3 regions of the Paenibacillus residui genome follow, and region 1 is predicted to be linked to each of the others. Evidence: riboswitches for the same ligand, from Rfam matches in the RefSeq annotation. Region 1 holds a riboswitch; each other region holds the start of a gene.

Evidence for each region. Region 1 has a riboswitch for cobalamin ahead of metE (5-methyltetrahydropteroyltriglutamate--homocysteine S-methyltransferase). Riboswitches for the same ligand answer to the same signal wherever they lie in the genome.
Region 2: it holds a riboswitch for cobalamin, as region 1 does, so the genes downstream of both, nrdI (class Ib ribonucleoside-diphosphate reductase assembly flavoprotein NrdI) here and metE (5-methyltetrahydropteroyltriglutamate--homocysteine S-methyltransferase) in region 1, are expected to answer to the same signal.
Region 3: it holds a riboswitch for cobalamin, as region 1 does, so the genes downstream of both, ACFQ03_RS24830 (ABC transporter substrate-binding protein) here and metE (5-methyltetrahydropteroyltriglutamate--homocysteine S-methyltransferase) in region 1, are expected to answer to the same signal.

The regions. Positions count from the first base shown of each region.
Region 1 covers NZ_JBHTIU010000031.1:104,150-114,318, reverse strand. The annotation lists gene rsbW (anti-sigma B factor RsbW) at 1-240, shown strand, start outside; gene ACFQ03_RS10545 (sigma-70 family RNA polymerase sigma factor) at 237-1,016, shown strand; gene ACFQ03_RS10540 (hypothetical protein) at 1,259-1,552, shown strand; gene ACFQ03_RS10535 (thiamine diphosphokinase) at 1,581-2,243, opposite strand; cobalamin riboswitch at 2,430-2,621, shown strand; gene metE (5-methyltetrahydropteroyltriglutamate--homocysteine S-methyltransferase) at 2,786-5,080, shown strand; gene ACFQ03_RS10525 (DUF4825 domain-containing protein) at 5,649-6,149, opposite strand; gene ACFQ03_RS10520 (protease) at 6,487-7,005, shown strand; gene ACFQ03_RS10515 (flotillin family protein) at 7,032-8,567, shown strand; gene ACFQ03_RS10510 (family 10 glycosylhydrolase) at 8,668-10,169, opposite strand, start outside.
Region 2 covers NZ_JBHTIU010000027.1:58,417-68,585, reverse strand. The annotation lists gene ACFQ03_RS07410 (KamA family radical SAM protein) at 1-1,041, shown strand, start outside; gene ACFQ03_RS07405 (PsbP-related protein) at 1,289-2,419, opposite strand; gene ACFQ03_RS07400 (DUF4261 domain-containing protein) at 2,796-3,827, shown strand; cobalamin riboswitch at 4,016-4,213, shown strand; gene nrdI (class Ib ribonucleoside-diphosphate reductase assembly flavoprotein NrdI) at 4,467-4,847, shown strand; gene nrdE (class 1b ribonucleoside-diphosphate reductase subunit alpha) at 4,780-6,912, shown strand; gene nrdF (class 1b ribonucleoside-diphosphate reductase subunit beta) at 7,005-8,000, shown strand; gene ACFQ03_RS07380 (8-oxo-dGTP diphosphatase) at 8,217-8,693, shown strand; gene ACFQ03_RS07375 (LysR family transcriptional regulator) at 8,856-9,764, opposite strand; gene ACFQ03_RS07370 (LysR family transcriptional regulator) at 9,801-10,169, opposite strand, start outside.
Region 3 covers NZ_JBHTIU010000107.1:8,988-19,156, reverse strand. The annotation lists gene cobS (adenosylcobinamide-GDP ribazoletransferase) at 1-411, opposite strand, end outside; gene cbiB (adenosylcobinamide-phosphate synthase CbiB) at 387-1,379, opposite strand; gene ACFQ03_RS24850 (bifunctional adenosylcobinamide kinase/adenosylcobinamide-phosphate guanylyltransferase) at 1,405-2,151, opposite strand; gene cobT (nicotinate-nucleotide--dimethylbenzimidazole phosphoribosyltransferase) at 2,311-3,378, opposite strand; gene ACFQ03_RS24840 (ABC transporter ATP-binding protein) at 3,616-4,407, opposite strand; gene ACFQ03_RS24835 (FecCD family ABC transporter permease) at 4,413-5,447, opposite strand; gene ACFQ03_RS24830 (ABC transporter substrate-binding protein) at 5,449-6,492, opposite strand; cobalamin riboswitch at 6,844-7,031, opposite strand; gene ACFQ03_RS24825 (hypothetical protein) at 7,189-7,728, opposite strand; gene ACFQ03_RS24820 (aspartyl-phosphate phosphatase Spo0E family protein) at 7,866-8,129, opposite strand; gene ACFQ03_RS24815 (aminotransferase class I/II-fold pyridoxal phosphate-dependent enzyme) at 8,235-9,416, opposite strand; gene ACFQ03_RS24810 (Lrp/AsnC family transcriptional regulator) at 9,431-9,922, opposite strand.

The DNA.
Region 1 (10,169 bases):
TTTGAAATGCGGGAAGACGGCATTCGAATCAGCGTCAAGGACGAAGGAAGCAGCTTTGACTATGAGCAGAAAGAAAGCCAGGCCGAATCTCTGCATGACAAACCGTTAAGCGAAGTTAGCGAAGGGGGCTTGGGCATCTTTATGATGCAAGCACTCATGGATGAGGTCCAGGTGCATACACAATCCGGAACGGAGGTTATACTGACCAAATTTCTCCAAAGGAAAGAGGAATTGGCATGAAGCCAGAGCAAGCCACGCAAGACCCCAACAATAAAATAGCGGCTATACTTCAATACCAGCAGACGGAAGACAACGAGATAGCGACTGACCTGCTGCTCCATTACGAGCCTATTGTCAAGATGGCCGCCGGGAAAATGTCCCGGAACCGCCCCGACCTGTATGAGGATTTGTATCAGGTTGGGCAGATGGCTTTGCTGCGACTTTTCAAGCAGTACGACAGCACGCTCGGGATCCAATTTGAAGCCTATGCGATGAAGAGTCTGATCGGACATATGAAAAATTATTTAAGAGACAAGTCGTGGTACATTCAAGTTCCCCGGCGGATTAAGGAAAAAGGGCTGATGATTCAACAGGCGGTTGATGAGTTGACTATGAAGCTGGAGCGATCCCCGAACGTAGATGAAATTGCGGAATACTTGGAGCTGACGACGGAGGAGACGATTGAGGTGCTGGCCGGAAGGGAATGCTATAATTACGTTTCGTTGGATACTCCTCTGGCTAACGATGAAGGAAGCGCAACCATCGGTGATTTGATAGGCAGTGATGCGGACGACTTCGGAATGGTCGAGAAAAGGCTGGATCTGAACGAAGCGCTGCTTCTTCTGAAGGAAGAAGAGAAGAAGGTGCTGATGCTCGTCTTTAACGAAGGGCAATCGCAGAGGAGTATCGCCCAGGTGCTGGGAATCTCCCAGATGAGCGTATCCCGCATTCAGAAGAGAGCGATAGAAAAGCTGAAACAATATTTGAACGGACATCAATCATTGGTGGACAAGTAACAAGACACGTCATGGGGGAATGGCGTGTTTTGTGTTTTTTTGCACTGTTGTGGGGATTTACAGAGTTCCCTGCATGCGACTGCAGAGAAAAATGGGTGAAACAGATTCGACGAAATCGATTATAATGGGGATAAGGCTTTCAAGGATCCGATAAATACCGATAAATACTATTCATTCTGTCTATAATAGGAATAAAAATCCGGATCTGGCAAAAGGGCCGGTTAAGAAAGGATGTTGCTTCAATGGGCGTTAAATTCGGCCGAGAGTATGAGGAGATTATTGAAGAATTGACCGGAGCCATGTCCGGTGTAAGAAACTGCAACGAGCTGTTCGAGATGAGCGAAGAGGATTGGCGGGAGATGGACGAGCAGGAGCGGAAGGATTGTATAACGACATTAGCCGATGATATTTTTTATGGCTTGGGCGCGGAGCCGACGATGAGCTTCGGTTCCTGTCAAATTGTCTACGACCGGGACAATCACCTGATCAAAATTGCCGCAGAGGAAAAGGTCGTTCATATTATCCGGTTAATTTAACCGTTTACCGGGATGAGAAAAAGGAAGCCTAGTCTTCCTTGCTGCGGATGACCAGAAGCTTCCCTTCGGTAAGTGTAATGCGACCGGTATCAGCGGTCAGCACATTGCTGATTCCTAACGACTGGCCGGTCTTAAGCTGCGCGTCACACAGCGGGTACAGAAACCCTTCGAGGGTGATGCCTCTTACTTCTTCTGTGAAAGGAATAAGGGAAAGATAGGCGTATTCATTGCGATGGACAATCCATTCATCGTCTATAAGCGTGATTTCGTTATATGCATCCACGATTTTGCAAGGAACGCGGGCTTCCAGCCCTTTGGCCAGCAGTTGAAGGTTGGCCATGGAATGGTCAAGACGGGAACCCATGACGCCGACCAGGACGATTTCTTGCGGGTGAAGAGCCAGCGCTTCGTTGAAAGCCATCTCCGTATCGGTATAATCCTTCATGACCGGATCACATTCTACCCAGCGTTTGCTTGATTCACGGATCCGTCCGATCTCTTCGGGGCGAACGGAATCGAAATCGCCGATCGCCAGATCCGGGCTGTACCCATGCTGTACCAGGAAGGCCGCTCCCCGGTCTGCTCCAATCAGAATGTCTCCGCGTCCAATCTCGCGAAGGGCCCAGTCCCCCAAGCTTCCGCCGCTTACGATAACAACAATTCCGCCTGTCTTAGAAGATATGGCGTTCACAGCGCACCTCCTTCTGACCTTGATTTTCACTGAAACTAACGTATCATACGAAGGAAGACTTGAAAAGTGCCAATAAGGCTGGAGAGAGTGTTCCCGCTTTATTGCAGGCTGGACACCACTTAGAAAGATTAAGCTTGATAATATATACGAGTTGTTGTATGGTTATTACCAAGTCGCATTATTCCAATTGAATAAATGGGAATAGGTGCTTGTAGGCTATGCCTTGCAAGCTTAAAAGGGAATTCGGTGTAAGTCCGAAGCGGTCCCGCCACTGTAACAAGGAAGTCGCAGCAAGAACGCCACTGGTCGACAGACCGGGAAGGCAGCTTGTGATGATGATCTTGAAGCCAGGAGACCTGCCTGTTCCAACAACACTAAATGAAACCTACGGGAGATAGGCGGGTGTTAATTAATGTCCAGTTACCTGACATAGCTGGGACATTTTCGCCATTCATTCTTTTTCATTTAGGCGGGAATGTCCTTTTTTTGTTGCATGGATACGCGTTAGAAGGGATTTGAAAGTGAGAGAGGAGAAGAAGACGATGAATACGGAGAAGAGAAATGGGCTGACCAGCGGAAACCTCGGTTATCCGCGGATTGGCGAAAACAGGGAATGGAAGAAGCAGTTGGAGGCGTATTGGGGAGGCAAGCTGGAACAGGAAGAGCTGCTGGCTTCGATGAAGGAGATCCGTCTTAACCACTTGCGCAAGCAGCGGGAAGCCGGGCTGGATTGGATTCCGGTTGCCGATTTTACTTTATACGACACTATGCTGGATACCGCCGCCATGTTTGGGCTTGTGCCGGACCGGTTCGATTACACGGGGGGCCCCGTTCCGCTGGAAACTTATTTTGCCATGGCACGGGGCAACCGTTCGGCGGCAGCTTGCGAAATGACGAAGTGGTTCACTACAAACTATCATTACATCGTCCCGGAATTCGGCGAGCGCACACCTTCGCTTGTAGATAACCGGATTCTTGCCCTCTATAAGGAAGCGAAGGAAGAGCTGGGCATCGAAGGCCGGCCGGTTCTGATCGGTCCCTATACCTTCCTGAAGCTGTCCAAGGGATATGACCGCACTCGATTCCAGGAGGTTATGCAGAGCCTGCTACCGGCGTATGCCCAGCTTCTGCAGGAGCTGGAGCAGGAAGGAGTGCAGTGGCTGCAGATGGATGAACCGGCCTTGGTTATGTCGGTGACGGACGAGGAAATGCAGGCCGTTCGGGATAGCTACCATTATCTTCATTCGGCGGCGCCCCGGTTGAAGCTTCTGCTGCAAACCTACTTCGATTCCGCCGAGCGTTACTCGGAATTGGTGGCCTTGCCGGTACAGGCGATCGGACTGGATCTGGTATCCGGCCGCACCCGGCATTTGGACGCTCTAGAGCAATATGGATTCCCGGAGGATAAGCTTCTCGCTGCGGGTGTTGTAGATGGCCGGAATATATGGCGCACCGATTTGGATGACCGGCTGCAGCTGCTGGAATCCATCGCCCGCAAGGTGCCTTACGAGCGGATGATCATCCAGCCGTCCTGCAGCCTGATGCATGTGCCGATCAGCCTGGCGGCAGAGACGGCGCTGCCCCCGGAGCTGAGGAATGCGCTGGCCTTCGCCGATGAGAAGCTGGAGGAAATTGCGCTTCTGGCAAAAGCGATATGTCTGGGGGCGGAGCAGGAAGAGGTGAAGACTCGATTGCAAGCGAGCCGTGAGGCTCTGCGGGCATTGAAGGCATCGCCTCTGAGAGCGGCTCGGGCCGGTCAGCCGGCGGAGGCGATTCTTGCAGCGAAGACAAGGACGCCGTTCGCGGAACGCCGGAAGGAGCAGCAGAAGGCTTTTAATCTGCCGCTTCTGCCGACGACTACGATCGGCAGCTTCCCCCAGACGGCGGAGGTTCGCAGGGGAAGACGGCTGTGGCGCAAAGGTGAGTGGACGAAGGAGCAGTACGACCGGTTTATCCGTGAACAGATTCGCGAATGGATAGCCATTCAGGAGGAGATTGGCCTGGATGTGCTCGTACACGGGGAGTTCGAACGAACCGATATGGTGGAATTTTTCGGCGAGAAGCTGGCCGGCTTCGCCTTCACCGTCAACGGCTGGGTTCAATCCTACGGCTCGCGCTGTGTGAAGCCCCCGATTATCTGGGGCAATGTCGATTTCGAGGCGCCTATGACGGTGGAAGAGACGGTCTACGCCCAATCTCTAACCTCCAAGCCGGTTAAAGGTATGCTGACGGGGCCGGTGACCGTGTTGAACTGGTCCTTCGTGCGTGACGATATTCCGCGCAAGGAGGTAGCCGAACAGCTGGCATTAGCTTTGAGGAGAGAGGTCGAAAGTCTGGAACAGGCCGGCATACGCATGATCCAGGTCGACGAGCCAGCACTCCGCGAAGGGCTGCCGCTTAAGGAAGAAGACCGCGAGGAATATTTGGAATGGGCAGTGGGGGCATTCCGGCTGGCGACATCCGGAGTGAAGGACAGCACTCAGATTCATACCCATATGTGTTACTGCGAATTCAGCGATCTGATCGATGCTATCCGCCAGTTGGACGCTGATGTGATCTCTATCGAAACCTCACGCAGCCACGGAGAGCTTCTCGAAGCGTTCGAGACCGACACATATGATAAAGGAATAGGGCTGGGCGTCTACGACATCCACAGTCCCAGGGTGCCATCCGTTGACGAAATGACCGGCCTGATTGAGAAAGCTCTGCGGGTGCTGCCCGCTTCGCTGTTCTGGATCAACCCGGATTGCGGGCTGAAAACCCGGGCCAAGGAAGAGACGGTCCAATCCCTGAAGCATATGGTTCAGGCGGCCCGCCAAGCCCGCGAAGCTTTGTAGCCTATTTCATTATTGCGCTGCCGTTCCAGCCGTCGGCATCAGAAAAATAACGAAGTCTTCGAAGGTGCTTCGAAGACTTCAACGGCTTTTATCAGCAGCGAGCAGCGGGCTGGTCCACAAATTATTCTCCCATGCCTTTGGCAGCTATCCCTTTCGCTCAGTCAGATGTGCGGCAATCTATACTTTGTTCTCCCGTCCATTTGACTGTTATCCCTTTCGCTCAGAAAGATGTGGCTCCCATCCCCACACCGCTATGCCGGTCGGACTTTATTTAGGCCGGGAAAGCAGCCGCAATTTGCATAAAATCATAAGATTGATGGTCGCCTGCTCTTTACACTCCGAGTCGACTCAATTACTTTTTCTGAGTTGAAGGGATAACAGTCCAAAGGATGGCAGCAAAGATATATGCACCTGAATTGTAGAATGTGGTTAAAATACGTGGAAAAACGGCACGTAGAACCGAGTTTTTTTGCTTAGCTGTAGGTTTTCCGGTAAGTTTTAGTCTTTGCCCTTAGAGGAGCAAACTAGTTGTATGATTTCCGTTAGACGATTATGACGCCGGGCCCTGTTATTTAAAAAAATCATTCACTTTATTTTCATCTTCAAAGTATTTCTGAGTGAATTTACTGAGTTCATCTTCGCTTTTAAATTCGCTTAAATCTTTTCCGTACCAGGATTCTAATGATTCCCTCGTCACCCTATATTCTTTTTCAACGAATTTAAAATCAACCCAATCCGCATTTTTAACCAACGCAAATATAAATGTAGCATTGTATAACGCAAGCTCTTTGTAGTCCGCTGCTATTTGATCTGTTGTTTCTGCAGGCACATAATTCAAAACAATTCCATAAGGCGGTTCTGTCGTTTTCAGTTCCAACTCACTTATTTGTTCGCCTGTTGGACTTGGTAACTGTTTAGTAATATTGCCAACTGCACTGTTATCGCCAACGTAAGAATCTTTATATTGGAATAGATCTTCGTTTACGACGCCATTGGAATTAGAATTACATCCACTTAGGAAAAGAAATACCAATAATGAGATGAAGAATCCGGTTGTTATTTTTCGCATCAATTAATCCTCCTTAAAAATCGCCAGGCCTGACTACCGAGCCCCCTTATTAACATTGTCTGCTTCGTTGTTTGTACAAGGGCTGAATAATATTTTGGGTCAGGGGAAACAATCCGAAGTTATTTGTCATGTCAAATCCAATTGATATTTTCAAATATCATCTAAATAGTCTAACAGAACGTGTGTCAAAAAAACAGTTATTGTGCGGAAGGGCGAATTTTCGAAATGCTTACGCTCGAAAATCGTTTTTTTTGAAACATAATGTCGGGTAACACGTATTAATTTACAAGAAACGATCAACGACCCGCATAATATGTTCTGGAAAGAAGGGTTGATTATGCTGGAATTGTACTGGGGCTGCCTAATCTTCGGGCTGCTGTTTGCCCTCGTGACCGTTCTGCTGGGTGATGTGATGAGCCACGCTCTGGATGGACTGCTGGATTTCCTGTCGGTTGATTTTCTGCAGCCGATGGTGATTGCCGGGGGCGTAACCATCTTCGGAGGAGCGGGCATTCTGCTTACCCGGTATACCGGATGGGCGGTCTGGGCCGTATTGGCGCTGGCCGTTGGACTGGCGATTCTCGGAGGAGCGGTTATCTACCTCTTCTATGTGAAGCCTATGAACGAAAGTGAAAACTCCATAGGGTATTCCATTTACGATCTGAAAGGAAGTGTTGGCGAGGCTATCATTTCCATTCCGAAGGATGGATACGGGGAAGTCGTTCTTAAGGTAGGAGCCGGCGTAAGCAATCATACAGCAGCGAGCTTCGACGGAGAGTCCATTCCGGCAGGGGAGAAAATAGTTGTTGTGGAGGTGAAGGAGAGAACGCTGTTTGTTTCCCGATTTGACGCTTAACCATCCAGATGAGAGGAGAAGAAGCTATGGAGAATCTTCCAGATTTCTTAGTAATACCGGGTATTATTTTGGCGGTTATTGTTATTCTCGGACTCGCTTTCTGGGCCCGGTACAAAACGGTAGGACCCGATCAGGCGATGATTGTAACAGGGTCTTTCCTCGGATCCAAAAACATTCAGATAGATGAATCCGGGCGCAAGCTGAAGATCGTCCGCGGCGGGGGGGCCTTCATATGGCCGGTGTTCCAGAAGGCCGAGTTCCTGTCGCTGTTGTCTCACAAGCTTGACGTATATACTCCTGAGGTATACACCGAGCAAGGAGTGCCGGTTATGGCTGACGGGGTTGCGATTATCAAGATTGGCGGTGCAATTGAAGATATTGCTACGGCAGCCGAGCAGTATATGGGCAAGCCTATCGAATCCCTTAAGGGGGAAGCTCAAGAAGTTCTCGAAGGTCATCTGCGTGCCATTCTGGGAACGATGACGGTGGAAGAGGTTTATAAGAACCGGGAGAAATTCGCCCAGCAGGTTCAAGCGGTTGCTGCTAAGGACCTGATGAAGATGGGGCTGCAAATCGTCTCCTTCACCATCAAAGATTTAAGGGATAAACACGGATATCTGGAAGCTCTCGGTAAGCCCCGGATTGCGGCGGTCAAGAGAGATGCCGATATTGCCGAGGCCGAGGCGATCCGCGACGCCCGTATCCAGAAGGCTAAAGCCTCGGAAGAAGGACAGAAGGCCGAATTGCTGCGCGATACCAATATTGCGGAGGCGGAGAAGGAACGGGACCTGAAGGTGGCCTCCTTCAAACGGGAGCAGGATACGGCCAAGGCGGAAGCCGATCAGGCTTACTTCATTCAGGAAGCGAAATCCAAGCAGGTCGCTGTGGAAGAGCAGATGAAGGTAGAGCTTGTTAAGAAAAACCGGGAAATTGATCTTCAGGAGAAGGAAATTCTCGTTCGCGAGAAGCTGTATGACGCGGAAGTGAAGAAGAAAGCCGATGCGGACCGGTATGCGGTCATCCAGGCTGCTGAAGCGGAGAAAGCGAAGAAAATGCGCGAAGCGGATGCTCTTCAATACAGAATTGAGGCGGAAGCCAAAGCGGTTGCGGAACAGAAGCGGATGGAAGGTCTTGCTATCGCTGATGCGGAGCGGGCTAAAGGTTCGGCCGAGGCCGAAGTAGTCCGGCTGAAAGGTTTCGCCGAAGCGGAAGCGAAGGAGAAGCTGGCCGAGGCGTTCCAGAAATTCGGCGAGGCGGCTGTCCTTGACATCATTGTCAAGATGCTTCCGGAGTTGGCCGGCAAAATTGCCGAACCGCTGGCTTCGATCGATAAGCTGACGGTGGTGGATACCGGCAATGGCGAGGGAGCGACCCGTGTAAGCAATTATGTGACCCAGCTTATGGCTACCGCACCGGAGATGCTGAAGGATGTCTCGGGTATTGATTTGAACCAGCTTGTTCATCAACTGACCCACAAGAAGTCGGACAGCGCAGAAACCAAGCCGGTGCTGCCGGTTTCCGAAGCTCCGAAGTTCGATATAAATCCGACGGAAGACAAGTAGAGACGGAATCATTAGAATAAATCAAGATCGACGATGTATGAAAAATAAGCAACCTTAGCCCGGTTGGATTCCGGACTAGGGTTGCTTATTGGTTTGTTGCCTAGTTTAATGTATCCAGCATCCGCAGCAGCATCACTACAGCTTCTGCCCGTGTCGTATGTTCATTCGGTGCAAATTGATTGCCGTCCCGTCCACGGATGATTCCTTCCTGTACGGCTGCGGCTGCGTATCCTTTGGCCCAGCCGGGGATGTCGGCATCGTCGGCAAAGGACGTAGAATGGTCGGACGGTAATTCTACGTTCAGTGCGCGGATAATCATGGCCGCCATCTCCACGCGGCTGATCTGCGCATCCGGACGGAAGCTGCCGTCCTCATAGCCGTTGATTATACCTGCTTGCACCGCCAGGGAAATGGCCGGCTGCGCCCAGTCGCCAATCTGATTGCGGTCGGCAAAGGCCAGAGGCTTGGCATTGCCCTCCAACTGAAGCGCCCGTGCCAGCATCAACGTAAATTCCGCCCGGCTGACCGTCTTATCCGGTTGGAAGGTATGGTCGGGATAGCCATTGATTAGGCATTGCTGGACGGCATCTTTAATATGTTTATCTGCCCAATGTCCGTTGATGTCCGTAAAATTAACATCGACGCAGGCCGGCGCTTCAATTACCGGTTCCTCAACAGTCTTCTCAACGGCGAACACTGCGAATTTGGCGAAGTGATCGACTTCCGCAGTCACTTTTCCATCGTTCGCCGTTCCGCCAACTTCAACCCATTCACGTTTATCTTCATCGAAATAGAAGATAGACGGCATTTGGTTCTCGCCAACTTTGCTTGGATCATAAGCGATTGTAAGCGTCACTGGCTTCTTGAAATTGCCTTCAACATCCTTCACGATTTCGAAGACGGGACTGACGAGCTTATATTCAGGCATAGATACGTTTAACGGGGAGTTCCATTTCCGGATCGTTAATAATAAGTCTCGATCAAACGCGCCTTCCGGAAGGATAATGGATACTTCCTCACCGAGGCTGGCTGTTCCGCTGCTGCCTGCTTTCAACGTCACCGTGCTCGATGGCGGCAGATGGACAGCGCTCCAACTTCCGGAGCTTGCTCTTACGATGACGTTAACTGCGGCTTGGATATCATCCGGATTACCAACGCCATCCGGCAATTTCAGCTTGCCTACGAACACATATGTGCCGGCTTGATGGCCGTTGTAGGCCGGGGTGCCGTTATCCCAAGTGATTGCCGCATCTGTTGTCGTTTCATCGCTTAAGGTAACCTTAACGCTCGAAGGCAGGTTCAATTCTGAGCGTTGGGTTCCATATTGGACCGAGATATCGGCAATGGCCGATACTTCTTTCACAATAATCGGCTCAGCCTTAACGATCACCCGTACTTGTGCCTGTATATTGTCCGGATTACCAACGCCATCCGGCAATTTCAATTGGCCTGCGAACACATATGTGCCGGCTTTGTGGCCGTCATAGGCCGGGGTACCGCCATCCCAAATCACGGTTGCCTTCGTCGTGGATTCATCATTCAAAGTCACCATGACACTGGAAGGCAGCTTCAAATCGGTTATTGCGGTTCCATAGTTTACAG
Region 2 (10,169 bases), on a different contig from region 1:
CCCCATGATCCCATTAAGAAGCTGGTAATTCCCAATGAAGGAGAGCTTCTCGAATACGGCCGCTGGGATGCTTCCGACGAGGACACGAATTATGTGGTTCCCGGCTGCCAGCACAAGTATAAGACAACAGCTCTGTTGATTGTGTCGGAGGTTTGCGGCGCTTACTGCCGATATTGCTTCCGCAAACGGCTATTCCGCAACGATGTCAAAGAGGCGATGCTGGATGTAGATCCGGGAATTGAATATATTTCCCGGCATCCCGAAATCAACAACGTCCTGCTGACAGGCGGAGACAGTCTGATTCTCGCCACCTCCAAGCTGAAGATGATTTTCCAACGGCTTCGGGAAATCAAGCACGTCAAAATTATTCGCCTCGGCTCCAAAATCCCCGTTTTTAACCCAATGCGGATATACGAAGACCAGGAATTGCTGGATACGATTCGGACTTATTCGACTCCTGAACAACGAATATATGTAATGGCTCATATTAATCATCCGCGGGAAATTACACCGGAAGCGAAACGGGCATTTCAGGCGCTTCATGAAGCAGGAGCCATTGTTGTCAACCAGACTCCGGTGCTGAGAGGAATTAACGATGACCCTGTCGTTCTGGGAGAATTGTTAGACCAGCTATCCTGGGCGGGCGTCACTCCGTATTATTTCTTTATCAACCGTCCGGTTGCCGGTAACAAAGATTTTGTACTCCCCTTGAAGCGGGCTTACGAGATCGTGGAAGAAGCCAAAGCTCTCACTTCCGGATTGGGTAAGCGTGTGCGCCTCTCGATGAGCCATACTTCCGGCAAAATTGAAATTTTGGCGATTCAGGACGGCAAAGCGTATTTGAAATATCACCAATCCCGAGAGGGGCATTATGGCCGGTTTATGGTATTGGATTGCCCTGACGATGCGGCCTGGTTCGATGATTTGCCGGGCAATGAACAGTATTGGGAGAAGCCCAGGAAGAAAACCGATCAGGTGGTCTCTGTCAATGAGCTCCCCGACATGCCGCAAAGAAGGAGAGCAAGAGTAGCCCAGTCATAATTAATATAGCAGTGATATGAATACGAAGGCGTTCTGTGCTCCGGACTGAGGCAGGCGCCTTCATCGCGTTTTCGGAGCCGGGATTAATCTTCCACCCGGAAAAAAGAGCGAAGGGGCGTTGGTACGCCCCTTCGCTCCTGCTAATGATTTAATAAGTGCCATTGCTTGATAAATTCCGCGGACTGCCGGATATCGTGCAGCCATAAATGCTCCCGCATCGATTCCGAAAGCTCACCGGTTAGTGTAATTACTTCTTAACTTTAAACGTGTTGGTTGCGTCGATATAAGTTTGCTTGTTATCATCCATTTTATTGGCATTCGTCCAGAAAATTACTTGGTGGAAGCCGTTTTCGGATTCTACCAGTGTAAACAGATAAGCGATCTTGACTTTATCCACTTCTCCCCGGACTTCAAACTGGATGCCTTTGTTACCGTTAATATCTGTTTCAACAGGATCGGAATGGACGGCGTTGCCGATGAGAGAACCGTCTGTCTGCATGGACATAATCAAATCGTAGTATTCTTGCAGCGTAAATCCGTCGTCGAAATCTGTCTTGGGCTCGTTAAGAACCATCAGATAGTTCTCGTTTCCTGCAGAGAGATTAAGGGCTTGGAGGTCGGCTTCGTCGTTCAGCCCATTAGCTTCCGTCCACCCGCCCGGCAGTGTAATTTCCGTCAAGTCTGCACTATCGGTAAGTACGACATCCTTGCCGCTCGTCTTGGAATCCGAACCGTTCCCGGCCGTAGTTTCAACATCATCTTTCAGAACCCGGAAAGAATTAATGACGTTAGTAAATTCTTCCTCGTACTCATCATAGCGTTCATCCAATGTCCAGGCAGCCAATTGATAGAAACGGTTGCCTTTCTCCAGGTATGTAATCAAATAACGGACTTTGATACCGGTAATCTCGGCCGAAATAACGGCTTGTTTTGCGGGGATGCCGTCAATTTGAATATCTTTGGTTTCACTGATTTTTGTATTTTCCGCGGTCATTTCGATGTTCTGATTAGCAACGGTCATGAAATCATCAAGCGTAGTATCGTCAGCAAATTCCGATTTAGCGAATGGAACAGCAATCACGTACTTTTCTTTCACAAGGTTGGCTGCGCCCAGAATGGCCTGCGCGTTTAGCGAGTCATTCTCTTTCCAATCCTTAGGAACAGTAATTTGCACGCTCTCGTCCTTGCTCTTCAGCTCTTTCCCGTCCGCCGCAGGCTTCTGGCTGGCCGTCGGGGAAGCCGAAGGCTCGGTGGATGCCGTAGGACTTGGCGAAGGGTCGGTTGTTGTCGGTGGTTTGTTATCCGAACCGCATCCGGACAAAATTCCCGCTGTTAGGACGGTAGTTGCCAACAGCACGTTCCATTTTTTCTTCATCATCGTACTTAACTCAGCCTTCTTTCTATAAATTGATAAATTAACAACATTTAATACTTTACCTAAAACTGCAAAAAAAAGAAACAGTAAGTTTGAAAAAAGTTATGAAAAATTATTTAACGGCTCCCTGATTATGAATAATTTAGCAGAGGTGGAGACGGATGAATGGCAAAATGCAAGCGGATGTGCTATATGTAGTTTCGGGGCATGAAACGATCCCTGAAGCCGGGGCCGGACCAAGGAGCGGGCTATAGCCTTGCCAATGGGATGGATAAGGCTCCGGAACGGTATCCGTCAGGAATAAGAAGGCTGCAAAGCGGATGTCGGGTGACGGTCCGTTAGAAAAAACATCAGGATAGACAGGAGGAATTTAATGATAATGGGCTGGTTAGATCTATTTCGCAAATGGAGCAAAAGCAAAGAGCAAGTGACGGAGGAAGCTCATGAACCCGCAGAAGCACCGGTGAAGCAGGAGCAGGAGCAGGAGACGATCGTGAAGTCCAAAGAGGAATTCCCCGGCTTCGCTCCTGTATGGATGGTGGAACTTCTGTACCGGCACAAGCCAATTCTGAATCAAGAACGGTTATACGCAAAGATGCAGAAATATACCGGGGAAGCCAGGCTCGACGAACATGCTCCTAAGGGTGCGCGGGATCGGGATCCGGTCGTATCGGAGGCCCATTCCGGCGAGCGGACGCGGCAAGATTTCGAACCTCTCTTATTCTATCATTCCAACTATATGGTCCAATACCGCGATGGAGTCGTTCCTGCGCAAACTTGTATCTTACCCTCTGAGCGTCCGCCGGAAGCGGCCTTGTATGAAGCTGCACTGCAGCAATCGTGGCATTGGCCGGATGCCCGCCAAGTGGTCGGAGGCTGCCGTTATTCCTTGCTGCTGACCGATTTCTGCGCGGAAGGACTGAACTATAAAGAAAGATTGAAACTGTTTCAGAGCGCTCTGTGCGCTCTTCTGGAAACGGCGCCTTGCGAGGCCATCTATTGGAAAACAAGCGGCAAGCTCGTTCAGCCCGAGGAATATTTACGGGCAATTTCTGAAGGGGAATGGCTGCACGGGGCTATGAACGTGCGATTATACAAGGCGGAAGGGGACGGGACAGGCCAGCCGGAAATGCTCGTCGATACATGCGGTCTTGCCGCGATGGGGGTGCCTGACCTGCAGTGTCATTTTACCGGTCTTGATCCGAATGAAGTAGCCACCATACTCGTCGATCTCGCCTATTATTTGTATGAAAGGGGCGACATCATTCGAGACGGGGAAACGATCGGTTCCGCAGAGAGCCAGCGTTGGCGCTGCGAGCATCAGCACTCGTTAAATGAACCGCGAAGGCGTGTGATCGACCTCAACCCGGGTGAGCCTTATTCCGCAGGAGGGCAGCTTCATGGCCGTTAAAGAGACGGCTGGAATAGCAGGAGAATTATTTACCTCAACGGCGATGTCCGTTATGTAAATCTATGAAAATATAAATATGCCAAAATGCCTCTTGATTGTTACAGAGAAACATTGTATATTACGTTAGGAGACTATATTTAGTGTTCATCTTCGACGACAGATACTAGATATAGAGAGTTAACTGAATATAACAGATAGAGAAGAAGGTGTCAGATTTGACTTAATAGGGAATCCGGTGTGAATCCGGAGCTGTCCCCGCAACTGTAAGTGCGGATGAAATGAGCATACCACTGTATAGGCAGCGTCTTGGGGCGGGTCTATACGGGAAGGGCTCAAAGTAGGATGAAGCACAAAGCCAGTAGACCTGCCTTCTATCTCTGCAAGTTTCGCATCTTCGGGGAATGAGAGGTTGAAACGACACGGAGCAGAGCCCATTTTATGGCTCTGTAGCTTTCATGCTGTCGTTTTTGGCCCACCACCGGCGGATGGGCCATTTTTAATGCATTGGAAGTTCTAAATTCCGGGGCTTGGCGGAGTTAATTGCTGCCAGCCGGCATCCTGCTATCACATTTTACTTCAAAAGTGGATAGGTAGATTGCTATGGAACGACCCCGAACGTGGATGCCCATGGAGGTAGCTATGCTTATCGTATTTGACTCTAAGACAGGAAACGTGAAACGGTTCGTGAACAAATTGGAGCTGGAATGCGTTCAAATTACGGAAGGGTTAACCGTCGACCAGCCCTATGTGCTGATTACTTATACTACGGGTGTGGGGCAGGTTCCGCAGACGACCCTGAAATTTCTGGAGGAAAATAGCCGGTGGCTGCAAGGGGTTGCTTCCAGCGGCAATATGAACTGGGGAGCCCGTTACGGCTTGGCCGGAGACCGGGTGGCCGAGATGTACTCGGTGCCTTTGCTGATGAAATTCGAGCTGAGCGGCACGAACAAAGATGTCGAGCGATTTAAACAGGAGGTCAATCAAATTGTCCACGCAACTTTCCAATTGGATACAGCTTAATAATGAAATTATGGTGCTTAAGGACGGCAAATTCCAGTTTGACAAAGACCGGGAGGCGGCCCGAAGCTATTTTGTCGATTATGTGAATCAGAACACGGTTTTCTTCCATGATCTGAAAGAGAAGATCGATTATTTGATCGAGCACGACTATTATGAGAAAGAGCTGTTCGACAAATACGACTTTGCCGAAGTGAAGAGCTTGTATGAGGGGCTGTATGCCCGGAAGTTCCGCTTTCCGTCCTTTATGAGCGCTTTTAAATTTTACAACAATTACGCGATGAAGACGAATGACGGGACCAAGTTTCTGGAGCGGTATGAAGACCGGATTGCGGTCGTAGCGCTGTTCCTGGGCAACGGCGATATGCAAAAGGCGAGGGAATATGCGGATCTGCTGATTTCTCAGGAATATCAGCCGGCTACGCCCACGTTCCTGAACGCAGGCAAAAAGCGGCGCGGGGAGCTGGTCAGCTGCTTCCTGCTGGAAGTGGATGATTCGATGAACTCGATCGGATTCGCGATCAATTCGGCTCTGCAGTTAAGCAAGATCGGCGGCGGTGTCAGCCTCAATCTAAGCAAGATCCGTGCGGCCGACGAACAAATTAAAGGGCTGGACGGCAAAGCAAGCGGAGTTCTGCCGGTTATGAAGCTGTTCGAGGATGCCTTCTCCTATGCGAACCAATTGGGCCAGCGTGACGGCAGCGGGGTCGTTTACCTCAACCTGTTCCACGCCGATATCCATGAGTTTCTGGATACGAAGAAGATTAACAGCGATGAGAAAATCCGGATCAAGACGCTTTCCTTGGGCGTCGTTGCTCCTAATAAATTTTTCGAATTGGTGGAGCAGGATAAAGACATGTACCTGTTCTATCCGCATACGGTTTATCGTGAGTACGGAATGCATCTGGACGATATGGATATTACGGAAATGTACGACGAGCTGGTCAATAATCCGAATATCCGCAAGAAGAAAATCGTCGCCAGAGACCTCATCATAAAAATTGCGCAAATTCAGATGGAATCCGGCTACCCATACATAATGTTCGTCGATAACGCCAATGAATATCATGCCCTCAAAAAAATCGGCCGGGTGAAGTTTTCCAATCTGTGCAGCGAAATCGCCCAGCTTAGTGAAGTATCCACCATTAACGATTACGGGGTAGAGGATGACATCCATCGCGACATTTCCTGCAACCTGGGATCGCTGAATATTGTGAATGTGATGCAGAACAAGCGGATGAGGGATACGGTTCATCTGGCCATGGATGCGCTGACCGAGGTGAGCGACCGCACCAACATTGCCATCGTTCCTTCTGTCGCCAAAGCTAACCGGGAGCTTCATTCCGTCGGCTTGGGGGCCATGAACCTGCACGGATTTCTGGCCTCGAACAAAATTCCGTACGAATCGAAGGAAGCGATCGATTTTGTACGCACCTTCTTCATGATGCTCAACTTCTATTCCCTGGAGCGGTCGATGCTGATTGCCAAGGAAAGGAAGGAAACGTTCAAGGATTTTGAGAAAAGCGAGTATGCGAACGGAGCTTATTTCGACCGGTACTTGGATAATGATTATTCTCCGCGCACGGATAAAGTGAAAGCATTATTTGAAGGCCATGTGATCCCGACCAAGGAAGATTGGCTCCGCTTGAAGGAGCTGGTTCAAGAGCATGGAATCTATCATGCCTACCGGATGGCCATTGCCCCGACAGGGTCGATCTCATACCTTCAATCCTCCACCGCGTCTATTGCGCCTATCACGCAGAGAATAGAGGAGCGCGAATACGGGGATTCCAGAACGATTTATCCGATGCCGTTCTTGAATGAGGACAATTTCTTCTATTATAAAGAAGCTTATGATATGGACATGTACAATCTGATAGACCTCGTTGCCGAGGTGCAGGTGCATATAGATCAGGCCATCTCGACCATTCTCTATGTGAAGGATGATCTGACGACTAGAGATTTGGCCAAGTATTACATTTATGCGCAGAAAAAAGGGCTGAAGACCCTCTATTATACCCGCACGAAGAAAAGAACGATTGACGAATGCATCAGCTGCGTTGTTTAAGGGCGGCTTAAAATATATTGAACTGGCGACAGGGATAACAGCGATCGGGTCCCTGACTCGATAACGAATTTGACAAGGAGGATTCAGGCAGAATGAAGGCATTCGAAGCGGTGAACTGGAATTCGCCGGAAACGGACTATACGGAAATGCTATGGACGCAAAATACATCCCAATTTTGGCTGGATACCGAAATTCCAATATCCAAGGATTTAAAGACGTGGACCAAGCTAAACGACGATGAGAAGACTACCTTCATGAGAGTATTGGGCGGGCTGACGCTGTTGGATACGGAACAGGGAAATGTCGGCATGCCTATGATTGCGCAGCACGTCGAAGACAAGCAGAAGAAGGCGATCCTCATTTTTCAGGCTGCGATGGAGGAAATTCATGCGAAGAGCTACAGTACGATTTTTACGACGGTAGCCAGCTCGGAGAGGATCCGCGATACGTTCGAATGGGTGCGCGAGAATAAACAGCTGCAGTACAAAACGCACCGTATCGATTCCTATTATCAGAGCATTAAGGAAGGGGATCCTCTTAGCCTGTATCAGGCGATGGTTGCGTCCGTCTTCCTGGAGAGCTTCCTGTTCTATTCCGGCTTCTTCTATCCGTTATATTTGGCCGGACAAGGCAAGATGGTAGCCAGCGGAGAAATCATCAAGCTGATTATCCGTGACGAAAGCGTGCACGGGGTATTCGTCGGCTTGCTCGCGCAGGAGGTCTTCCAGAAGCTAAACGAGGAGGAGCAGAAAGCGGCCTCTGCGTTCGTCAATGACCTTCTGATGGATCTGTATAAGAATGAACTGGAATATACGGAGAAGCTGTATGATCCGATCGGTTTGACCCATGAAGTAAAAAAATATATCCGGTACAACGCCAACAAAGCGTTGATGAATCTCGGGCTCGAGCCCTTGTTTGAAGAAGAAGAAGTTAACCCGGTCGTTCTTAACGGAATCCGTACGGAAACGAGTACGCACGACTTTTTCTCCACGAAGGGCAGCGGTTATCAAAAAGGAAAGGTAGAGCCGCTGCAGGACGATGATTTTCTGTTCCTTAATCAGAGGGTCCAGGAATCTAATATTTGGTGATAGGCCAGTAAACTGCGAAGGTTTCCAGAAGCCTTCGCGGTTTTTTTGTTCAAATATAAGTAAGTATAACGGGCTGTCCTAAGGACGGCGATGCCGTTTATCCTTGAACGAAACCTCGACAGAAAATAGCGGAAGGAAAAATATAGAAGGAAATAGAATAGAGCAATGAAACAGGATTCTCTATTCAACCGGATTAGATTGACAAAGGAGAGTAATATGTCCAAACAAATCAGATATGACCTCTATACGATGTGTTTGCTCAAGAAAGACGATAAAGTACTTCTGATTGAGCGGCCTGATCATCGAGGCTTCCCGGGTTATTTAGGCCCCGGCGGCAAGGTTGATTTTCCGGAGAGCCCGGCGGAAGGGGCCGTTCGCGAAGTTTTGGAAGAAACGGGGCTGCACGTGAAGAGACTAATGTATAAAGGATTGGATGAATACGTCGTCCCGCAAACCAATTACCGGTATATGGTGTTCAATTATATATCGGATGATTTCGAAGGAGAGCTGCTGACGAATCCACCTGAAGGAAAGCTGCTGTGGGTTCCGATTCAAGAAGCGCTGGAGCTTCCTATGCAGCCCTGGTTTAGAAGGCGGTTTCCGATGTACTTTCAGGAAGGGACGTTCGAAATTTCCGTTGTTTGGGACGAAGAGAATAAATGTGCCCTAGAGGATAAAGTAAAGCGATTGTAATCGATTACGGATCGTTACAGGCTTCTGTTTGGGAGTAAACGGACTAAGGATGACCGCTTGTGGCCAACAGCGTCTTCAAGTATAAACTGAGGCTTTAAACGGTCATCCGTTATAAGTTTATTCGTTAGATTTAAAGGATCGAGACTGCTCTTCGGTCTAGGATTATTGACTTCCAGCGGCATTAGTCTTTTCTTGTTCTCTCAGCTTTCTTATGAACGTGTTGACAGCCATTGTGGAAGGGGATTTCGGATCTTTAAGAATGGAAAAATCCCGTGTCATCTTTTTCCCTGCGATGGCAATTTCGCTCAAATCTCCGGACGCCAATTCTTTCCGGATGACCCTACGGGACAAAACCGCGATGCCAAGTCCGGCCATGACCGCTTCCTTCACCCCCTGATTGCTGTTAAACACGAAGGATCGCTTCACCCGGAGGCCGGATTCCATAATGAAGCGGTCGCTGTACGCACGGGTTCCGGACCCCGTCTCCCGGAAAACCCATACTTGATCCTGCAGCTCCTTCGGCTCTATCGGCGCCAGGGAACAGAGAGGATAATCGTTAGGTGCCACCAGCACCATTTCATCCTTGGCAAACGGCGGGGCTACGAGCAGCTCCGGGAACTCGACCTCACCTTCAATCAGACCGAGATCGAGCTCATTCGCGCGGACTCCTCTCGAGATTTCTTCCGTATTGGCAATCGTCACGTAAACATCGACCAGAGGATAGTCCATCGTATAATCCGCCAGCAAATGTGGAAGCACGTACTCACCGATAGTAAAGCTGGCCCCGATAGTCAATGAACCGGTTACTTCATTCCTTAATAGGTGAATCTCTTCCTTGGCTTCCTCATATAAAGCCAGAATTTGTTTGGCCCGTTGATACAGGATAGAGCCGGCCTCCGTCAGTTTAACGTGCTTGGAGGTACGATGCAGCAGCTTGCTCCCCAATTCGTTCTCCAAATTCCGGATGTGAAGGCTGACTCCGGGCTGGGAGAGGTTCAGCTTCTCGGCCGCTCTGGAGAAATGGCTCTGCTCCACGACGGTAACAAACACTTTCAATGTATCTACAATCAATTCTAGCATCCTCCCAATCTGTTCTGCTATGCGTATTTATGGCAGGGGAGACGTCAGCGTCTCCACGAAGCAGGCGGCCGCCTCGGACAGTGAAATGTCCCGCCGCAAAGCAATTCCAACGCTGCGCTCCGGAATAGGCTCGCGAATAGGCAATTCGTACAAGCTGCGTGACTCCAGCTCCTTGCTGACGAATGAGCGGGTGACGAATGCGGCACCGAAGCCAAGCTGTGCGAGCTCGATTAGCAGCTCCAGGCTGCCCAGCTCGATATCGACCTCGAGGGGAAGGCTCTGCGCGGCAAACCACTGCTCGACGAATTGCCGGGTGCTGCTTCCTTTGGACAGCAGCAGGAGGGGCAGGCGGCCCAATTCCTCCGCCTCCAGAGTCCGCTCCGACCATTCCCGGTA
Region 3 (10,169 bases), on a different contig from region 1:
ATACAGGAAGGACAGCTTGAGCAGAAGATAAAGAACGCCGGCTATTACTCCCATAGCTCCGACCCGGCTGTCTTTCATAATTTCCAGCATTTGCTCCCGGGGCCGATGGCTTAGAATACCGTCGGCGGTATCCATCCATCCGTCCAGATGAAGCGCCCCCGTCAAGAATACCCAAAGTGCCAGCAGCACGGCGGATGCCGGAAATGCGGGCAGCCAAGCGTGAGCCAATGTGCCGGCAGCAGCGAGAACGAGGCCGATGGCCAAGCCCGCTACGGGGTAGAATAGAACGCTTCTCCGGAATACCTCCCCGGTATAGCGAACTGCAACCGGGCAAGGAAACCGGGTCAGCAGTTGAAAAGCAGCCGCACAGCTATGCAGAATCGCGACTAGCCGATGATTACCGCTATCCACAGACACACCACTCCCCCCAAGATTAAATCCGCCGTCCGGTATAACAGCAGGACCGTCCCCATAATGTGCTCCCGGTTCAAAGGCTGTATCGGCCAGCCCATCCCCGCCCGCTCGCTGATTACGCTGCCGTACCGGTTGCGGCCGCCGAGCCGGACTCCCATCGCTCCTGCCGCAGCCGCCTCCGGAATGCCGCTGTTCGGGCTCGGATGAAGCCGGGCAAAGCGGATAATGCTCATCCATGCCCGACGAGCCGACATGCCGCGGGTGACCCAAGCAGCTATAACGAGCAGCAAGCCGGTCACACGGGCGGGAATCCAATTAAGCACATCGTCCAGACGGGCAGAGAACCAGCCGAAATGAAGGTAGCGCTCATTCTTGTAGCCTACCATCGAATCCAGCGTATTGGCTGCCCGATAGGCCATGGCCAACGGCGCTCCTCCAAGCAAAGCGAAGAACAACGGAGATACGACCGCATCCACTGTATTCTCGGCAACCGTCTCAACCGCGGCTCTCGCGATTTCCCGTTCATCGAGATGGTCCGTATCCCTTCCTACGATATAACCGACGTAGGTACGCGCCTCCCCGAGATTTCCGGAAGACAACGGCTTATAGACGAGCAGAGCGGCATCTTTAAGCCCTTTAATTGCAATCGTGGTCGAAATGAACCATGTATTGACCGCGTAGCCCAGCCAAGGATGAATGGCGGAAGCCGCCGCCACGATCCCCCACAGCACGGCAAAAGATGCAGTGACCGTTGTCGCCGCCAGCACGGCGCCCCGGAAGCGAAGCGCCGCGGCCGGGAGTGAAGGCGAAGCCCCTTCCCGCTGCAGGACGGCCTCGAGCCGCTTGATAAACCGGCCTATCCGAATGACCGGGTGAGTGGGCCATCGGGGATCTCCGATCCAACGGTCCAGCAGTATGGCCGCAGCCAGCATCCACAATATTTCCTGCAAGCTAAATAACAGCAGAGCTCATCCCACCTTAAGCCCAACGCTAATCCAAGCGGAAAGCGATGCTTTTCAATTCGACGGCAATTCCTGCCGTCACCAGGAAGACCTGCCGGCTGACGGAAGCGATCCTTTGATTCATCCTGCCGGCCAAGTCACGGTACAGTCTTCCCAACGGATATTCGGGAACGATGCCGCTTCCGACCTCGTTCGATACGAGCAGCACGGTTCCCGGATAACCGTTCAATGCCTCCGCCAGCTCGTCGATCTTCCGCTCGACCCGTTCAGCGGCATCCGCTTCTCCTTCGAAGCGGAGGAGCCAGTTGGACAGCCACAGGGTCAAGCAGTCTATCAAGACGACTTGCGTCCGGGAACCGGAACAATTTTCAGCGGAGGCAGGAATCCCATACGGGCTCCCTTCCGGCTGGGAGCGGTGTAACGATATCGCATCTCCGGAAGGAGCCGGCTGGCCCCCCCGCCCTCGTAAGGGCGCATCTTCATGGACAACGCCATCGTCCTGCCTTCCCTCCGAGGAGTTCGAGGCTGTCCATGCCTGTTCCCGCGCAAGGTCTTTCGCCAGCATATCGGCCAAATGGTACGGCTCCTCCACCGTCACCCACGAAAACCCTGCCTCATCCCGCCGGCTGCGATGCCGGCGAACGCGGTCCGCCATTTCATCATCGTAAATTTGCGCGGTCGCCACGTAGATGCCGTTTGTCCCCAGTCGGGCGGCATACTGCTCCGCAAATTTACTCTTGCCGCTGCGGGCTCCTCCCGTTATCAACACGATCATTCCCGTCCCTCCGCTCCACCGTATTCTTGCGTCCATGCCATTAATAATGGTTAGTCGTGACATACCACCAAGCCTGTAATGTCGACTCCGTTAATCGTGACATTCTGCCGCCATTACAGCATTCGACCCTTTAGCGGACCCTTTAGCCGCAGCTTGCGGTCAGCCCTTGGATACTCCCGCACTTTCAAAGGTCGCCATCTCATTGATGATTTTCATTGCGGCCTCTACCAGGTGGAAACAGAGCACCGCGCCTGTCCCTTCCCCGAGCCTCATATCCATATGAATCATCGGCGCGAGGCCGATCGCTTCCAGCAGCTTGCCGTGCCCCTGCTCCCGCGACAGATGAGACGCGAGCATATACCCGACGGATAATGGAGCTATCCGCGCAGCGACCAGGGCGGCGGCGGAAGAGATGAAGCCGTCGATCACGATCGGGCAGCGGCGCGCGGCGGCCCCCAGGATGACGCCGACCAGGCCGGCAATCTCGAAGCCGCCCAGCTTGGCCAGCACATCCAGCGGATCGTGCGGATCGGGCCGATTCGCTTCGATCACCCGGCGGATGACATCCTGCTTGTGCTGCCAAGTGGCGTCATCGATGCCGGTGCCGCGGCCGGCCGCCTGATCGGGGCCGATTCCGGCGAGCACCGACAGCAGCGCCGAGCTGGCCGTCGTATTGCCGATCCCCATCTCCCCCGTTGCGAACAAACGGAAGCCTTGATCGGCCAGCCCGCCTACCAGCTCGAAGCCTGCCTGCACCGCCTGCGCCGCCTCCTGCTTCGACATGGCCGGCCCTTTCGCCATATTGCTCGTTCCCTTGCGAATCTTGCGGTTGACCAGGCCCGGATGGTCCATATCGGCGCAGACGCCCATATCGACGCAGATCACTTCCGCCCCGGCATGTCTCGCCAGCACATTGACAGCTGCACCGCCGTTCAGGAAGTTCTGCACCATCTGGGGCGTCACTTCCTGCGGGAACGCGCTGATCCCTTCTTCACATACTCCGTGATCCCCGGCCATGACGATCACCGCCTTCTTGCCGAGAATTCCTTCGCCAGCCTTGCCGGTCTCGTAGCTGCCCGTCATTCCAGCTACCTGCCTGGCAACGGCTTCCAGCTTGCCGAGGCTCCCCGGCGGCTTGGTCAGCGAATCCAATCTTCGCTGTGCAGCCTCCATCGCCTGCTCGTCCAACGGCCGGATTTGTTCTATGTATTGTCGGATGATGTCCATGCTTTTCCTCCCCTATCCATGCGGTGATTGAATGAACCCTTCGTGTCCAATCGCCAAGTTTGACATCGGACAACCGAAACGCTATTCTCCCGGAGGTCCGGGATTTCTATAAAGCTCGGCTCGTTGCCTGGCTTCCTTATATCCCATCCATACTTTTGCATTATGGTTTGTATTATACAGGGTGCACCAGGTTTGCTCCACCTTGGAATACGCTCCCTGTTCCATTTGAATTAATAATCAATACTCCTCCGCGGGATTGTGCGGGTTGAGCAAAATTTGCGGGATGCCGCTCCGGGGATGACTTATGACCGTAGGCATCGTTCCATAAACTTCATGGATGAGCTCGCCCGTCATCATTTCATGAGGGGCCCCGATGCGGACCATTCGGCCTTCATGCAGAACCAGCATCCGGTCGCAATATTGGGCGGCGAGGTTCAAATCATGAAGAACAGCGACCACCGTCAGTCGTTCCTCGGTCTGCCATCTTTTCACATAATCCATCATCTGCACCTGATAGCCGATATCAAGGAAGGTGGTGGGCTCGTCCAGCAGCAGCAGCCGTGGCTGCTGCGCCATCGTTTTGCCCAAGGCAACCCGCTGCCGTTCTCCTCCGCTTAACAGCTCCAGCGACCTCTCGGCAAGAGCATTCAAGTTCAGCCGTTCCATAATTTTAGCAATGACCGCCCCGCTGTCGTCTTTCTCATCGCCGAGCCAGTTTTGAAAAGGATACCGCCCCATTTCGATCACTTCTCGCACCTTAAAGCCGATGGGTGGTAGAGCGTCCTGCTGCAGTACGGCCATCCAGCGGGCCAGCTCCTTGCGTGAGTAGCTACGCGCATCGCGGCCGTCCAGCTTGATGGCTCCCGTATCCGCCGGTTCCAGAGCGGAAATCAGCTTAAGCAGAGTGGATTTGCCGCTGCCGTTCGGCCCGATGATGCCGAAGAACTCCCCCTGGGCAACGTGAAATCCGATATCCTGCAGCACCTGTTTTTTCCCATATGCTTTATTCACACCGTTCACTTCAATCATCGGATTCACCCCCGGCTCTTATGTTTATGCTTGTTCAGCAGATAAGCAAAGAATGGCGCCCCGATAATGGCGGTTACTACACCGAGCGGGATCTCCCTCGGACTCAGGGCGATTCTAGCTATCGTATCGGCCCACAGCACATAAATACCGCCGACAATGGTCGAGATGGGAATGATGATCCGGTAATCGGGCCCTACGATCAAACGGACCAGATGAGGCACGACCAGTCCGACGAAGCCGATGACTCCCGATACGGATACCGCCGCTGCCGTTACCAAGGTGGAGACTACCAGCACGATCAGCTTGGTCCTTTCCACGTGCACTCCCAGGTGTGCTGCCTGACGTTCGCCCAGGGCCAGCAGATTCAGCGACCGGCTGAAGCCGATCAGAATGACCACAACGACTCCCAAATAAGGCAGCAGCAGCAGGGAATAATCCCAGTTCCGCATCGAGAGGCTGCCCATTAACCAGTATAGGATTTCGTTCACGACCTCTCCGGACAGCGAAACCATGAAGGATACGAATGCCCCGAGAAAAGCCTGCACGACCACCCCGGATAAAATAAGGGTTTCCAGCTGGGATTTCCCCTGGGTGCTGGCCAGCTTGTAAACGATGAACAGGGTCGTCATCCCGGTAGTAAAGGCAACGACCGGAATGGACCATTGGCCGATAAAGGTCTGCAGCCCGAACAGAATGATGAAAGCCGCCCCCACCGAGGCGCCTGAAGCGACTCCAAGCGTATAGGGATCAGCCAACGGATTCCGCAGTACGGCTTGAAAGCCCGCCCCCGCTATGGCAAGCGATGCTCCTACCAGGATGGCAAGCACAACTCTCGATAATCGGACCTTCAGAATGATCGATTCATCGGACGGTGACCAGTCGGGCTGGATCGAATCTCCTATGCCCGGGATGGCATGGAACAGAATCCTCCACACATCGCCTATCGGCACTTGGGCCGAGCCGAAGGATAAGCTCAGTGTAACGGAAAGCAGGAGGAGCATAAGGGCTCCTCCTCCATAAGCAAACAGCTTCGCTTTCATCTTATTTCACCAGATCCGGATGAATCGCCTTGGCCGCTTCAAGCAGCGCTTCCGTCAAACGCGGACCTACCCGGCTGATAATATCTTTATCAATCGGATATAGAGCTCCGTTCTTGACCGCATCGATCTGATCCCAGCCCGGACGCTTCTTGATTTCTTCGAGAATCGATTCCATTCCTCCGCCTTCGGCATACAGAATGACTTCCGGATTAGCCTGAATGATCTTCTCCGGATCGATCGGGAACCAGCCTTTCTCCCCTGCGGCTATATTCGTTCCGCCGGCAAGCTTGACCAGCTCATCCATAAACTCCCCTTCCCCCACGGTCCAGCCCGGGGAGAACTCCATGTAGACCTTCTTGGCCGGTGCATCCTTGACGGCGTCTACGACTTTCTGCCGGTCGGCCTTCATCTGCTCGGCCACCTTCTTGGCCTCTTCCTGCTTGTTCATGATGAGGCCCATCGTCTCGATTTTTTCGATCACTTCATCCAAAGTTTTAGGTGCGGAGAAATAGACCGGAACATTCATTTCGCGAATTTTATCAATGACCTTTTTGTTGCTGCTTGCAGCGACCACCAAGTCCGGTTCCGTGGCCAGAAGAGCCTCCAGATTAGTCTCCAAAGAACCGATCTTCGGCTTCGCCGCCGCTTCCTCAGGGTAGTTGCTCCATTGATCCACGCCGACAACCTGATCCCCCGCTCCTATCGCAAACAAGGTTTCCGTCTCGCTCGGGGCCAGAGAAGCAATCCGTTCAGGAGCTTTATCGAATGTCAGCTCCGTCCCCGAAGCATCCGTAACTTTCAGCGGATATTCGGTTTGTCCGGCCTTCGCTTTCCCATCGTCAGACTTATCCCCCGAATCGGGCTTCTTATCACCATCCGCCTGATTTTCCTTGCCCTTCTCGTCCTGCACTTTAGCCGGATCGCTTATGCCCTTCGGGTCCTGCTGCTTGTCTCCGCAGCCCAGCAGCCCGACAGCCAGCATGGCCATCAGAAGCAGAGCTGTCATTGTCCGCATCATCTGCTTTGCGGTCCGTCCTTGACTCATTATTCTTCCTCTCCTTTTGTCTACAGCGCCTATTCTTTTTTTTGAGAAAGAGCCTGAAACGATGAATGACTTCCCTGTGCCCCCGGGCCGTTCGCCCGGAACCTATGATGCAGCCCTAAGAAGAACATCGTGAAATGACTCACGAAATCTTCTATGACAATCCTTTTAAAGGTCTAACCGCTATATGCAGTAAAATTTGATGATCAGGGACTTGCTTTTTTCTGGCCGCGCTTTAAATGAAAAAAGCCCTCCATCCGTTCGATAGAGGGCATAATGGCGCAGCGATCCAAGGGGATAACAAATGAACCCCATCATCCTGATCAGCCGGTTTCCTTTTCCTCGAAGGATTTCTTCAGCTTCACCTTGCAGGCAGGTCTCCTGACTTATGGGGTTGGTAAATCTCGCCTTCCCGTTGGATTCAACAGTGGCCTAATGAGACTCTCCCATTTTACAGTGGCGGGACCGTGCCGGATTTGCACCGGCTTCCCTTTTAACCCGGACGCGGATGGCGTTCGCGGGACCTGCAGGCATTACATGTCCATTCAATTATTCAAGCTATATTCTCTTAGAAGATTATAGGGGAAGCGCCCCCAAGTTACAAGTCTATTATTATCTACCGTTAACGGATTACAACGATACATGCGATACTGCATGACTTCGCAGAATCTATCAGCTCAAAAACAATTGCGTACTATGCTAGGATTCCATTATTTTCTTCAACACTTCCGCCGCCTTGTCCTTATCCTTGGCCCGAGGGTGGATAAAGGCATACATTTCCGCCCCTTTGTAGCCGACGGATTGCAGCCATTCCGTTTTGCTCACCGGTACTCCGTACAGCTTTTTCTCAAGCTTGCCCTCGTCATTCGGCGCTTCAAGCACCCCTTCCGGATAATCCTCCGGACGGAACAGATCGTCCATACCCGGCAGGCCTCCCTGTTCGGCAAACACCTTGAATTGCTCTTCCGGAAGGACCATAATGTCGTTATCCCCGGCGGCGATTTCGACCATCAGCTTGTTAAGGTCGAAGATCGGACTGGAGAATAAATCCACGGACATGGTTTCCCCTACTTTGTCCTGAACGAAATTCTCCAATGTTTCCGCTACAGAAGAGTCCATTCCCCCCGGCGGCAGAATGAAGATGGTGACATCCGCTCTCTCTCTTCCACAGGCGCTCAGCACCACTACCAAAACTAGCACCGCGATTAGCTTCCATGCTATTCCCAGCTTCGCTTTCAACGTTTCTCCCCCCACTAAAGTCGCATCAAAACTATGATAGCACAGAGTCTGTTCCGAAGAAATCGTTTTAGCGAGATTATACTCTCTCTAGGGGGGCGCTTTCTGTCCTTTAAGCAGGAAAAAAAGAGCCGGGCTTATCAGCCCTCGGCTCTTATCATTTCCAGATATAAGTTTATTTTCTTATCCAGCAGTCTGCTAATCTCCAATATGGAGGAATTGTTGAAACAAGGTTCTTCCATGTACATCTGCTCCATCTGCATGCGCAAAACCCGAATCTCTTCTTCCAGAACAAGCAGAGCGTTAGATGGCTTGGCGGGTTCGGTCACCCATCTTAAATGCGAATCCTTCTCCCGAAGCAAAAGGTTGTGATACGGAGCCGAATTCAGGTAAGCAGCAGTCATAATCATTCCCCCTTTGGTAGCATGAAGAGAAAGAATAACGCTTTTCTTCTACTTTAAACAATACCATATTTAGGCGCAAAAAGAAATCTGGCCCATGGAAAATTATTACTTCTGCAGCTTCTCGTAAAACTTGCCTATCCGATCCAACGCTTCATTCAATTGGCTTACTGACGTGGCGTAAGAGCAGCGAATGAACCCTTCGCCTCCCAATCCGAAAACATTGCCCGGCACAGCAGCCACCCTTGCTTCCCGCAGGAGCCTCTCGGCAAATTCCTCCGAGCTCAGTCCTGTCGATTGGATCGAGGGGAAGGCGTAGAAGGCCCCTTGCGGCTCGTGACAATCCAGACCGATTTCCCGGAAGCCCCGTACTACCAGCCTGCGTCTCTGATTATAGGATTCGACCATCCGGTCCTTCTCTTCCAAACCGTATCTAAGCGCCTCTATTGCGGCCACTTGGCCCATGACGGGAGCACACATGACGGTATATTGATGAATTTTCAGCATCGCCTGAATCAGATCCCGATGACCGCAAGCGTATCCCATTCTCCAGCCGGTCATGGCGAACGCCTTGGAAAATCCGCTGACGAGGATGGTACGATCCTTCATGCCCGGCAGCGATGCGAAGCTGACATGCTTCTGACCATAGGTTAATTCCGCATAAATTTCGTCGGAAATTACGATCAGATCGTTCTCTTCTACCAGCTTGGCAATCGGCAGCCAATCTTCCCGGGTCATGATTCCTCCCGTCGGATTGCTCGGGTAACAGAGCACAAGCACCTTGGAACGGGGAGTGATCTTCGCCTTCAGCGATTCCGGCGTCAACTTGAATTGATCCTTGGCGAATGTCTCTATACCGACCGGAATTCCTCCCCCGATCGAAGCGATGGGCGAATAGGACACATAGCAGGGTTCGGGGATCAATATTTCGTCGCCCGGCGTAATAAGCGCCCGCAGAGCGAGATCGATCGCCTCACTGCCCCCGACCGTAACAATGATTTCGTCCTTCGGTTCATACGTCAGCTGAAATCCGGTATGCAAATAATTGGCTATCTCTTCGCGGAGCTCATATAGTCCGGCATTCGGAGTATACTGCGTCTTGCCCCTTTCCAGGGAATAAAAGCTTGCTTCGCGGACGTGCCAGGGAGTGATGAAATCGGGCTCCCCAACCCCAAGTGAAATTATGTCTTTGCTCGCGCTGACAAGGTCGAAAAATTTCCGGATGCCCGAAGGCGGGATATCCCGGACAAGCGGTGACAAGTATTGATGCATTTCCTTTTGCTTGGTCATAACGGATACTTCCTTTATGGCGAAATCAGGAGACGGTGATCTTCGTCATTGTCTTCGAAAATAATACCGTCCTGTTTATATTTTTTCAGAATAAAATGAGTTTTCGTCGATAAAATCCGGTCGATCGGCGAAAGCTTGTTGGAGACGAAAGAGGCGACCTCCTTAAGCGTTCTTCCCTCCACCTCAACCAGCAGGTCATAGGCTCCCGACATCAAGTATACGGACTTCACTTCGGGATACAAGTAAATTCTTTCGGCGATTGCGTCGAAGCCGTGCCCCCGTTCCGGAGTAATCTGCACTTCAATCAGGGCCGTCACTTTATCATCGTTGACCTTGCTCCAGTTCACCACTGTCGCGTATTTGACAATGACCTTCTCCTCTTCCAGCTCGGCGATGGCGGCTTCCACCTCCGCTTGCTTCGCCCCCAGCATGGTCGCAATCAAATCGGCGCCTATTCTGGAATCTTCCTTGAGCAATTCCAGAATTTGCAGTTTCAGTTTGTTCATTCGCGGGCCCCCTCCAGTAAAAAATGATAGTTCCACTATACAACGAACGAGCAGAACGTGCAAAGCAAAATAACACAAACCTGCATGTCCTGTCAGTCACCATCGGGGATGAAAATTTTGACCGCTGTACGACTTCGTTTACTGCGCCTTTCCGCCGGCAATCCTGACATACAGGGTCAGCGTCTAAAACCTTCCTCTTAGGCGGTCTCTCTCCCTGAATTTGTTTCGAAAAGGGATTATACATTAC